3 regions of the Pseudocitrobacter sp. 2023LY-00077 genome follow, and region 1 is predicted to be linked to each of the others. Evidence: riboswitches for the same ligand, from Rfam matches in the RefSeq annotation. Region 1 holds a riboswitch; each other region holds the start of a gene.
The links. A riboswitch is a leader RNA that binds a small molecule or an ion and turns the genes downstream of it on or off. The one in region 1 is predicted to bind thiamine pyrophosphate.

Region 2: it holds a riboswitch for thiamine pyrophosphate, as region 1 does, so the genes downstream of both, tenA (thiaminase II) here and thiC (phosphomethylpyrimidine synthase ThiC) in region 1, are expected to answer to the same signal.
Region 3: it holds a riboswitch for thiamine pyrophosphate, as region 1 does, so the genes downstream of both, thiM (hydroxyethylthiazole kinase) here and thiC (phosphomethylpyrimidine synthase ThiC) in region 1, are expected to answer to the same signal.

The regions. Positions count from the first base shown of each region.
Region 1 covers NZ_JBSPEI010000026.1:20,768-24,039, forward strand. Annotated here, with positions in the region: gene thiC (phosphomethylpyrimidine synthase ThiC) at 1-1,372, opposite strand, end outside; TPP riboswitch at 1,459-1,568, opposite strand; gene rsd (sigma D regulator) at 1,619-2,107, opposite strand; gene nudC (NAD(+) diphosphatase) at 2,204-2,977, shown strand; gene hemE (uroporphyrinogen decarboxylase) at 3,021-3,272, shown strand, end outside.
Region 2 covers NZ_JBSPEI010000021.1:16,626-19,897, reverse strand. Annotated here, with positions in the region: gene ACWWFX_RS21520 (ABC transporter permease) at 1-601, opposite strand, end outside; gene ACWWFX_RS21515 (ABC transporter ATP-binding protein) at 628-1,368, opposite strand; gene tenA (thiaminase II) at 1,365-2,048, opposite strand; TPP riboswitch at 2,113-2,215, opposite strand; gene lysM (peptidoglycan-binding protein LysM) at 2,294-2,737, opposite strand; gene ACWWFX_RS21500 (glycoside hydrolase family 10-like protein) at 2,823-3,272, opposite strand, start outside.
Region 3 covers NZ_JBSPEI010000001.1:430,798-434,069, reverse strand. Annotated here, with positions in the region: gene thiD (bifunctional hydroxymethylpyrimidine kinase/phosphomethylpyrimidine kinase) at 1-530, opposite strand, end outside; gene thiM (hydroxyethylthiazole kinase) at 527-1,312, opposite strand; TPP riboswitch at 1,347-1,444, opposite strand; fluoride riboswitch at 1,541-1,608, shown strand; gene ACWWFX_RS01980 (universal stress protein) at 1,686-2,108, shown strand; gene crcB (fluoride efflux transporter CrcB) at 2,124-2,498, shown strand; gene ACWWFX_RS01970 (LysR family transcriptional regulator) at 2,495-3,272, opposite strand, start outside.

The DNA of each region.
Region 1 (3,272 bases):
GCGCTTCATGGCAGTGCTCCAGCTCTTCGGTCATATTACGGCGGATCATCTGCATTGGCACATGGCCGGGCCCTTCAATCATCACCTGCACGTCATATTCCCAGGCGATTTTGGTCAATTCGCCCAACGTGTGAAGTTCTGCAAACTGGGCTTCATCGTTGGCATCCTGAATTGAGCCAGGACGCAGGCCGTCGCCCAGCGACAGCGATACATCATAGGCGGCGCAAATTTCACAAATTTCGCGGAAGTGCTGATAAAGGAAGTTTTCCTGATGATGCGAGAGGCACCACTTCGCCATGATTGAGCCACCGCGCGACACAATACCGGTCAGGCGTTTGGCGGTCATCGGCACGTAACGCAGCAGCACGCCCGCATGAATGGTGAAGTAGTCTACGCCCTGTTCGGCCTGTTCCAGCAACGTATCGCGGAACGCTTCCCAGCTCAGATCCTCGGCGATCCCATTGACCTTCTCCAGCGCCTGGTAGATCGGCACGGTGCCGATTGGTACCGGGCTGTTGCGCAGGATCCATTCGCGGGTTTCGTGGATGTAACGCCCGGTGGAGAGGTCCATCACCGTATCGGCGCCCCAGCGCGTTGCCCACACCAGTTTTTCCACCTCTTCTTCAATCGAGGAGCTGACTGCGGAGTTACCGATATTGGCGTTCACCTTCACCAGGAAGTTACGCCCGATGATCATCGGTTCCGATTCCGGATGGTTAATATTGGCCGGGATAATCGCCCGACCTGCCGCCACTTCGGCACGGACAAACTCAGGCGTGATGTTTTGTGGTAGCAGCGTGTCGAAGCTTTGCCCCGGATGCTGCTGGCGCAGTACTTCGCTGCGAATGCGCTCGCGCCCCATATTTTCGCGCAGGGCGATAAATTCCATCTCCGGGGTGATTACCCCCCGACGAGCATAATGGAGTTGGGTGACGCGCTTGCCGGGACACGCGCGTTTTGGCGTCAACAGGCCGGTGAAGCGCAATTCGTCGAGAAATTCGTCCGCGAGGCGGGCCTGAGTATAGGCGGAGCTGCGCGCCGTTAAGGTTTCGCTATCGGCGCGCGCGTCAATCCACGGCTGGCGCAGTTTTGCCAGGCCCTGGCGGATATCGATTTTTTCGGCTGGGTCGCCGTAGGGGCCGGAGGTGTCATACACCGGGATCGCTTCATTCTCTTCGTACTGCGCATTATCCTCGCTGCCGCCAATGAGCGTGGGGCTAAGCTGAATTTCGCGCATCGGCACGCGTACGCCAGGCTGTGTACCTGCGAGATAAATACGGCGCGAGTTAGGGAAAGCGGTGCCTTCCAGAGTATCAATAAAGCGTTGAGCCTGTTCGCGTTGTTCACGGCGAGTCAGTTTTGTTGTAGACATAGCGCATACCAAATAAAAAAGGATATGGCTTGTCAGACGACGGATGGAGTAATGGATGCACAGCGCCCGTGAAGGCAGAGGCATAAAGCTGAATTACTCTTGTTCCCTTCGCAGGTATTAGCCTGATCAGGTTCCGCGGATCCCGAATTAACGGTCTCAGCCTGTGTTTTCACACGTGGCACTCCGACAAGATGTAGCCCCATAAATGGGACGATGAATGTAAACTACGCGTTAATGCGTAAAATCTCAAGCGGGACGTTTGATCCCGGGGCTATCGTGCATCGCATCCAGCACGAGCATGATGAGCTTATCTTCGAGCACAAAACGTGCCTCCAGCGCCTCGCCGATATCCGACAATGCTTGTTGAAATTCAAAGCAATTATCGTGATCGATGGCCGTCTCCAGGCTGGAGTCGTAATAGTCCATAATCAACTGGGTGTTGGCTTCCAGCCTGGGCCAGATTTTAGTGGCCGTTAAAAGCGCGGCGTCGCCTTCCAATTTATGGAGAATGCGTTCATAAATACTGAAGTGGCAGGAGGAGAGGTAGTCCACCAGTCGCTGACAAAAATCATCCAGTGCTTTTTCATTCAGCCGTATAAACGATTCTTTGCCAGGCTTAATCCCAATCAGGTTGGAATAAGCGACAAGCAATTGCTTGCGTATGTTGAGCCAGCGGTCGACCAGTTTGTTACTGCCTCCAACATGCTCCGTCAGGCTTTCGAGCTGGTTTAACATGTGATTGACTCCGCACAAGTGGATTTAAAGACTGCGCACTAAGATGTAACGATAATGTAAATAACATGCCAGTGAAGCAAAGGTAGTGCAATAGATATGGATCGTATAATTGAAAAATTAGACATCGGCTGGTGGGTCGTCAGCCATGAGCAAAAATTATGGCTGCCGGGCGGAGAATTACCCTGGGGCGAAGCGGGAAAATTCGACCTTGCGGGGCAACGCGCGCTGCTGATTGGTGAATGGCAAGGCTCGCCGGTGTGGCTGATTCAGCAACAGCGTCGTCATGATATGGGCTCGCTGCGGCAAATTCTCGACCAGGATGCCGGGCTGTTTCAACTCGCCGGGCGCGGCGTGCAGCTGGCGGAGTTCTACCGCTCGCATAAATTCTGCGGCTACTGTGGGCATACCATGCACCCCAGCAAAACCGAATGGGCGATGCTGTGCGACCACTGCCGTCAACGCTACTATCCGCAAATCGCGCCCTGCATCATCGTCGCCATTCGTCGCGATGACACCATCCTGCTGGCGCAGCATACGCGTCATCGCAACGGCGTACACACCGTGCTGGCTGGGTTCGTTGAAGTGGGCGAAACGCTGGAGCAGGCCGTCGCGCGCGAAGTGATGGAAGAGAGCAGTATAAAAATCAAAAACCTGCGTTATGTCACCTCCCAACCGTGGCCGTTCCCGCAATCACTGATGACCGCGTTTATGGCCGAGTATGACAGCGGCGATATCGTGATCGACCCCAAAGAGTTGCTGGAAGCCAACTGGTATCGCTATGACAATTTACCGTTACTGCCGCCGCCGGGAACCGTCGCCCGTCGACTCATTGAAGATACTGTCGCACTCTGCCGGGCAGAGTATGAGTGACACTCATGTTACACTGGCGTGAAAGAGCTCAAGGAATGGAAAAATGACCGAACTGAAAAACGATCGTTACCTGCGTGCGCTGCTGCGTCAGCCTGTAGATGTCACCCCTGTCTGGATGATGCGCCAGGCGGGCCGTTATTTACCGGAATATAAAGCGACCCGTGCCCAGGCCGGGGATTTTATGTCCCTGTGCAAAAACGCCGAGCTGGCATGCGAAGTCACACTTCAGCCGCTGCGCCGTTACCCGCTGGATGCGGCCATTCTGTTCTCCGATATTCTGACTATCCCGGATGCA
Region 2 (3,272 bases), on a different contig from region 1:
GCGCGTTGGCGTTGAGCATCACGTAACCCAAACCTTCCGCCGAGCCAACCCATTCGCCAATAATGGCGCCGATGGGCGCAACGGCTGCCGCCATGCGCAGGCCGGAACCAAAGGCAGGTAGCGCGGCCATCAACTGCACATGACGAAGCAGTGTCCAGCGTGACGCCCCCATGGTGCGGGCCAGGTCGAGATAATCACCACTTACCCGGCGCAAACCGTCAAACAGAGCCGAGGTGACCGGGAAGAAGATAATCAGTACCGCCATGGTGACCTTGGCGCTCATGCCAAAACCAAACCACAGCACCAGCAGTGGGGCGAGGGCAAAGACCGGTATCGCCTGGCTGGTTAATACCACCGGCATCACCCAGCGCTGAAGACGGGGAGAAAAGACCATGCACAGCGCCAGAATCGCCCCGAGCAGTACGCCAATCACCAGGCCACTGCCGATTTCCGCCAGGGTAATCAACGTGTGCCAGCCGAGGTAACGACCATTATCGTGCAGGGCCTGAACTACCGCCGTGGGCGATGGCAGCAGGAATGCTGGAATAGAGCCGAGCGTCGCCAGCCACCATAACCCCACTAAGCCTGCAAACAGCGTCATCCCGCGCCAGATTCGTGATAAGAAAATCACTGTGCCCCCCGAATGAGCTGTTGCATAAGCTCACGTTGACTCTGGATAACCAGAGGATCGTCAAGTTCGCGTGGCGGCAGGCCAGCCATAACGTGGGAGTCATCGATGCCGCCAGGATGTTTCGCCAGAACCAGAATGTGATGACTCAGGCGGCAGGCCTCTACGGGGTCGTGTGTGATCAATAGCACGGTACGGTCAGCCAGCAGTTCCGCCGCCAGCGCCTGAATCGTGGCGCGGGTAATCGCGTCCAGCGCGGAAAACGGCTCATCCATCAGGACAATCGGCTGCTGTTCATAGAGGGTTCGGGCGATGGCGGCGCGCTGGCGCATTCCGCCGGATAACGTCTGCGGCAGGGCGTGGCCATAACTGCTTAGCCCCACACGCTCAAGCAGCTCTTGTGCCCATTGGCGATCGGCTTTTTCTCCGCGTAAACGCGCCCCCAGGCAAACATTCTGTTCAATGGTTAACCACGGATAGAGCAGATCGCGCTGCCCCATCCAGGCGATTCGGCCTGCGAGCGGGCGACCATGTTCATCCGCCACGCTACCCGATGTGGGTGCTGCCAGCCCGGCAACAATGCGCAGCAGGCTGGTTTTACCCGCACCGCTGGCACCCAGCAAGGAGACGAAATGCCCTGCCGGGATAGTCACGTTCAGGTTCTCGAATATTGTCTTATTGCCATAACGCAGCGTAAGGTCTGTTAGCCTGATCGCGGGGGATTCATTCACCGCCTTCATGATTTCGCGTTCAACCCCATCTGCCAGAACGCGCTTTCCAGCCGGGTGGCGGTGGTGAAGATAGATGAAAGTTCAGCGATACGGCCTTCACCACCGCGCTGAGCCGCCAGATTTTCAAATAGCGTCAGAGAGGCTTGTACGCCTGCCAGATAGCCCTCATCACCATAGTTGCGGATCCACGGCGCGTAAGGATTACCCTCAAAGACGGTTGCCGGATCGTTGAGCAGGCGCAGGCCGATTTCCGCATAGCCTGCCACGCACGGCATCAGTGCGGTGAGCAGATCAAGCACATCGCCTGAATGCCCCACATCCAGAACATAACGGGTGTAATTCACCGTTTCGGCGGCTTCTTCCACCTGCGTAACGTCGGATTCCGTTAATCCCCATTGCTGGCAGTAGCTGATATGCAGCGGCAGTTCGTTAAGAATCGCGTTCAGTGATGCCGTCGCCGCGCGCATTTCCGGCAGATTTTGCAGTTTGCTCACCAGCAGTGCGTAGGCGCGGGCGAAATGAACTAAAAACAGGTAATCCTGGGTGAGATATCGGCGGAACGCAGGTTCAGGCAGGGTGCCCGCACCTAACTGCTGGACAAATTCATGGGCGACATAATCGTGCCAGTGGTGACCCGCAAGCGTGCGAAGGCGTCCGTAAAGACCGGTTTCAAACAGGGGTAAAGACATGGGACCTCCAGTAATTAAGTGGAGATCCGGGCTCAATGAGGGAAGAACAGGAATTGGCTGTGTAAATAGATGGCTAACCCGTCCCTTCGCTGGCATGACCCAGATCAGGTTCTAAGGGTTCGGCTTGCGCCATCTCAGCCCATTTCTGGACACCCCTCGGACAGGAGGTTTTATACGATATTTTGTCTGTGAATACAACGAGGGGGGAACGCTTACCGGAATGACTTCCAGCAAGCGTGCGGTTATCAGGCTTTAGGAATACGTAAAGTCTGGCCGGGATAAATTTTATCCGGATGAGAAAGCATCGGGCGGTTGGCTTCAAAGATTTTATTGTACAGATTGGCGTTGCCGTATACGTTTTTGGAGATCGCGCTCAGCGTATCGCCGGATTTCACGGTGTAGTAGGTGGCTTCATCCGCACTATCGGCAGCGGTAATGTTATTCTCAACTTCACTGACTCCGGCAACGTTACCGACGGCGACCTGAATTTTCTCTTTCTCTTCCTGGGTTAGCCCATCGCCGGTGACGCTGGCTTTCCCGTCGACGACCGTCACCTGAACTTTATCCGCACCGGGAATATTGAGTTTCTTTAAATGCTCGGTGACTTTTTCGCCCTGGTCCTGATGCGAATCCGTCAGTTTATCCCACAGTTTTTCACCTGCTTCTTTCACGAAGTTAAACAGTCCCATATCCGTTCTCCAGTAAAGAATGTCAGGGTAAGCATAGCAGATGAGGTGCGCTACGCCGGGTTTGCGTAGCGCACAAAAGGCAGGATTAATGGCCCCAGCGGGTTTTCAGATAATTCACCGCCTGGCGGGTTTGCGGTTGATTGAGATTATCTTCGCGGAACAGGATCGTCCCGTTGATTTCCGGGATTGATTCATTGAGATCGATCTGCTTACTCAGCTCTGGTACGCCGCCATTCACCGCCCAGTCAGGTTCTTTTTTCGACGGTTCGCCCACTTTATACAGCGCCACGCCAATATAGAGTCGTGTTTTGGTCGGTTTCACCACATCCGCCCACCATTTTGCCAGCACATCATAACGCGCAGCGTCGCGGGCAAACGGCCAGTACAGCTGCGGGGCGATGTAGTCCAGCAAGCCTTGCTGCACCCAAAGGCGGGTATCAGCATAAGACTCATCGTAGGCGGCCGCACCGCGCGTATCCGACCCTAAAGGATCGTGCGAGCGGTTACGCCAGACGCCCGCCGGGCTTACGCCAAA
Region 3 (3,272 bases), on a different contig from region 1:
CCTTTCATAAGGACCGCGCCGCAGCCCATCGCCAGCAGTGCGCGTCCCTGTTCCAGCATTTCACGCTCATTTCGCGCATGCGGCGCATCCAGCAATGCCGCCGCTTCCGGCAGATTCGGCGTAATTAACGAGACCTGTGGCAGCAGGCGTTGACGCAGCGTTTCTACCGCCGCGGGCGATAGCAACGCATCGCCGCTTTTGGCCAACATGACCGTATCCAGCACCACATTTTCCACCCGATGGCGCTGTAATCGCTCCGCCACGGCTTCAACGATATCAGTTTCCGCCAGCATACCGATTTTGGTGGTATCGATGCGCACATCGTTAAACACGGAATCCAGCTGCGCAGCGACAAAATCCGGTTCAATACGATAGACCGACTGCACGCCATGGGTGTTTTGCGCCACCAGCGCGGTAATCACCGAACAGCCGTATGCGCCCAATGCTGAGAAGGTTTTCAGATCCGCCTGAATGCCCGCGCCACCGCTTGGATCGGTACCGGCAATGGTTAATGCGTTAATCCGTTTCATGCCAGTGCCTCCCCATCAAGCACATACAGTGCATCAAGTAATGCCGGGACAAAACTGCCCGGTCCGTTATCGACCGCCGCACGACCACCGGCCAGTTTCATAAAGGCGCAGGCAGAGGCAATGTTATCCAGCCTGTCGCCCGGCAGCGCACAGCTTGCCGCGACGACCGCAGACAATGCACAGCCCGTCCCCACTACCCGGGTCATCAGCGGATTGCCGCCCGTTACCGCGATAACGCGTTGTCCATCGGTGATGTAATCCACTTCGCCCGTCACCGCCACAACGGTATTGATTTGACGCGCCAGAGCCTGTGCCGCCGGTAGCGCAGCAGCGGCGGTATCGGTGGTATCCACGCCGCGCCCTCCCGCGCTCATTCCCGCCAGCGCCATAATTTCGGAGGCATTCCCCCGAATGGCGGCAGGTTTTAAGGTCAACAGGTCGTGGCAAAACTCGGTGCGCAGCGTTAACGCGCCCACGGCGACAGGGTCGAGAGTCCAGGGTTTACCCGCAGCGTTCGCACTCAACGCGGCGGCTTTCATCGCCTGCGCGCGCGGCTGCGTTAGCGTGCCGACGTTTATCAATAACGCATCGGCAATGGCAGAGAACTGCGCGGCTTCCTGCGCATCAATCACCATCGCGGGGGATGCACCGAGCGCCAGCAATACGTTGGCGGTAAAGGTCTGCACGACGTCGTTAGTCATACAGTGAACAAGGGGGGCGTGATGACGAAAAAGATGTAACGAATGCGCGATTTGCGCGGGACTAAGCGGCTCTGCTTGCATGGTTTGCTCCTGCCAGAACGTCCAGAAGCAATGACCTGACGGTCTCTGACTTCCCTACGCTGGCATTATCCAGATCAGGTGGTACGGGTTTTTCTCAGCCTTCACGAAGGAAGGGCACCCCGAGTCATCAATACAACAAATTCGTGTATCGCAGCAGGTTACGGCAAGTGCCGGGTGGAAGCAAGCCGCACAAACCATTTGCAATCCCCCCATCATCGGTCCAAAATTATTCACAAAGGTGATGGCGTTCCACCTTTCCCAACCGCCCTGCTGGGGCTGATGACGCCTGGTATACCCTCTTAACATGGAGGTATGTCAGGCTGTCTGTCGTTTGAAGACCCGCTCATACCTCGCAACCTGACGAGGTTTTTTTATGCCTGTTTACAACCATGCGCTGGTGCTGATTAACAACAGCCTTGATGGCATTCCCCTGCTCGATCACGCTGCAAAAATGGCGCAGGAGAACGCGATGACGATAACCATCGCGCATATCAGCACCGATTATCGCGCCCTCAATTATGTCTCCGACAGCCTGATGGATGACGTGGTTTCGCAGGAAGTCATTCAGGCCAAAGCCCTGTTGAGCGAGCTGGCGGAATCCGTTTCCTTACCGGTACAAACGCTGGAACTGGTCACGACCCGTCGCTTTGAAGATGTCGAATCCTGTATCCGCGATCGCCGTATCGATCTGGTCATCGCCGGACATCACAATCGCCTGCTGGGCGTGCTCGCCTCCCACTCCCTTGAGTACATCAACCATCTGACGGTGGATGTGCTGATCAAACATTTAGCATAAGGATTTACGCGCGTGATGTATCGTTCATTACTGGCCGTTATTATTGGCGGCTCTACCGGGTGTGTCATTCGTTGGTGGCTGTCGATGAAACTGAACAGCCTTTTCCCCAGCCTGCCACCGGGAACGCTGGTGGTTAATCTGGTCGGTGGTTTTATTATTGGCGCGGCGCTGGCGTTCTTTTTGCGCCAGCCGCAGCTGGACCCGGCATGGAAGTTACTGATTACCACCGGACTTTGCGGCGGGATGACGACCTTTTCCACTTTTTCGGCGGAGATCGTCACCCTTTTGCAAAACGGCAACTATCTGTGGGCGATGATTTCGGTGATGACTCACGTGGTGGGATCGCTCCTGATGACCGCTGCCGGATTCTTTTTGATGACGCTGGTTTAGCCCCTACGCTGCACCAGCGCTTCACAGCGTTCCTTCACTGCCTCATACAACAACCGCACCGCAGGCGAGAGCTGCTTGCGATGCGGACAAATCATGTTCAGCGGCACGCAGTCGCCTTCATAGTCCGGCAGCAGCAATTTCAGTCGTCCCTGAAAGACATCTTCACTGACGTCGAGCCAGGACTTATTGGCAATGCCTTCCCCGGCAATCGCCAGTCGGCGTATAACCTCCGCGTCATCGCTGATAATCGTGCCATTGACCTGCACTTCGTGGGTTTCTTCCCCCGCAGTGAGCGTCCAGCGATCGAACAATCGACCTCGCAGGACATAGGTCAGCGCATCACACTTTTCTAAATCAGCGGGCGTTGCCGGTTCGCCATTTTTGGCGATCCACTCTGGCGATGCGACCAGCACGCGGCGATTATCCGGTGCGATGGGCAGCGCGACGTACGATGCATCCTCATTGCTGCCGTAGCGAAAGGCGACATCAACCGGATCTTTAAACACATCCGTCACCTGGTCAGAGAAAAGAATGCGCAATTTAAGCGCCGGGTGGCGCTGGCGGAACTGGCGGAAAATACCGAGCAGGAGATTTCGTCCCAAATCAGAAGGCACCGCAATTTGCAGCGTACCGCGAATTTCATCGTCGGGCGTTTGAATCTGCTGGAGCCCGGCCTGCATCGTTTCCAGCATTTGCGTGGCGTAGGGCAGCCAGGTTTCGCCCTCTGGCGTCAAGCGCAGGCTGCGCGTTGAACGGGCAAACAGACGGATATTA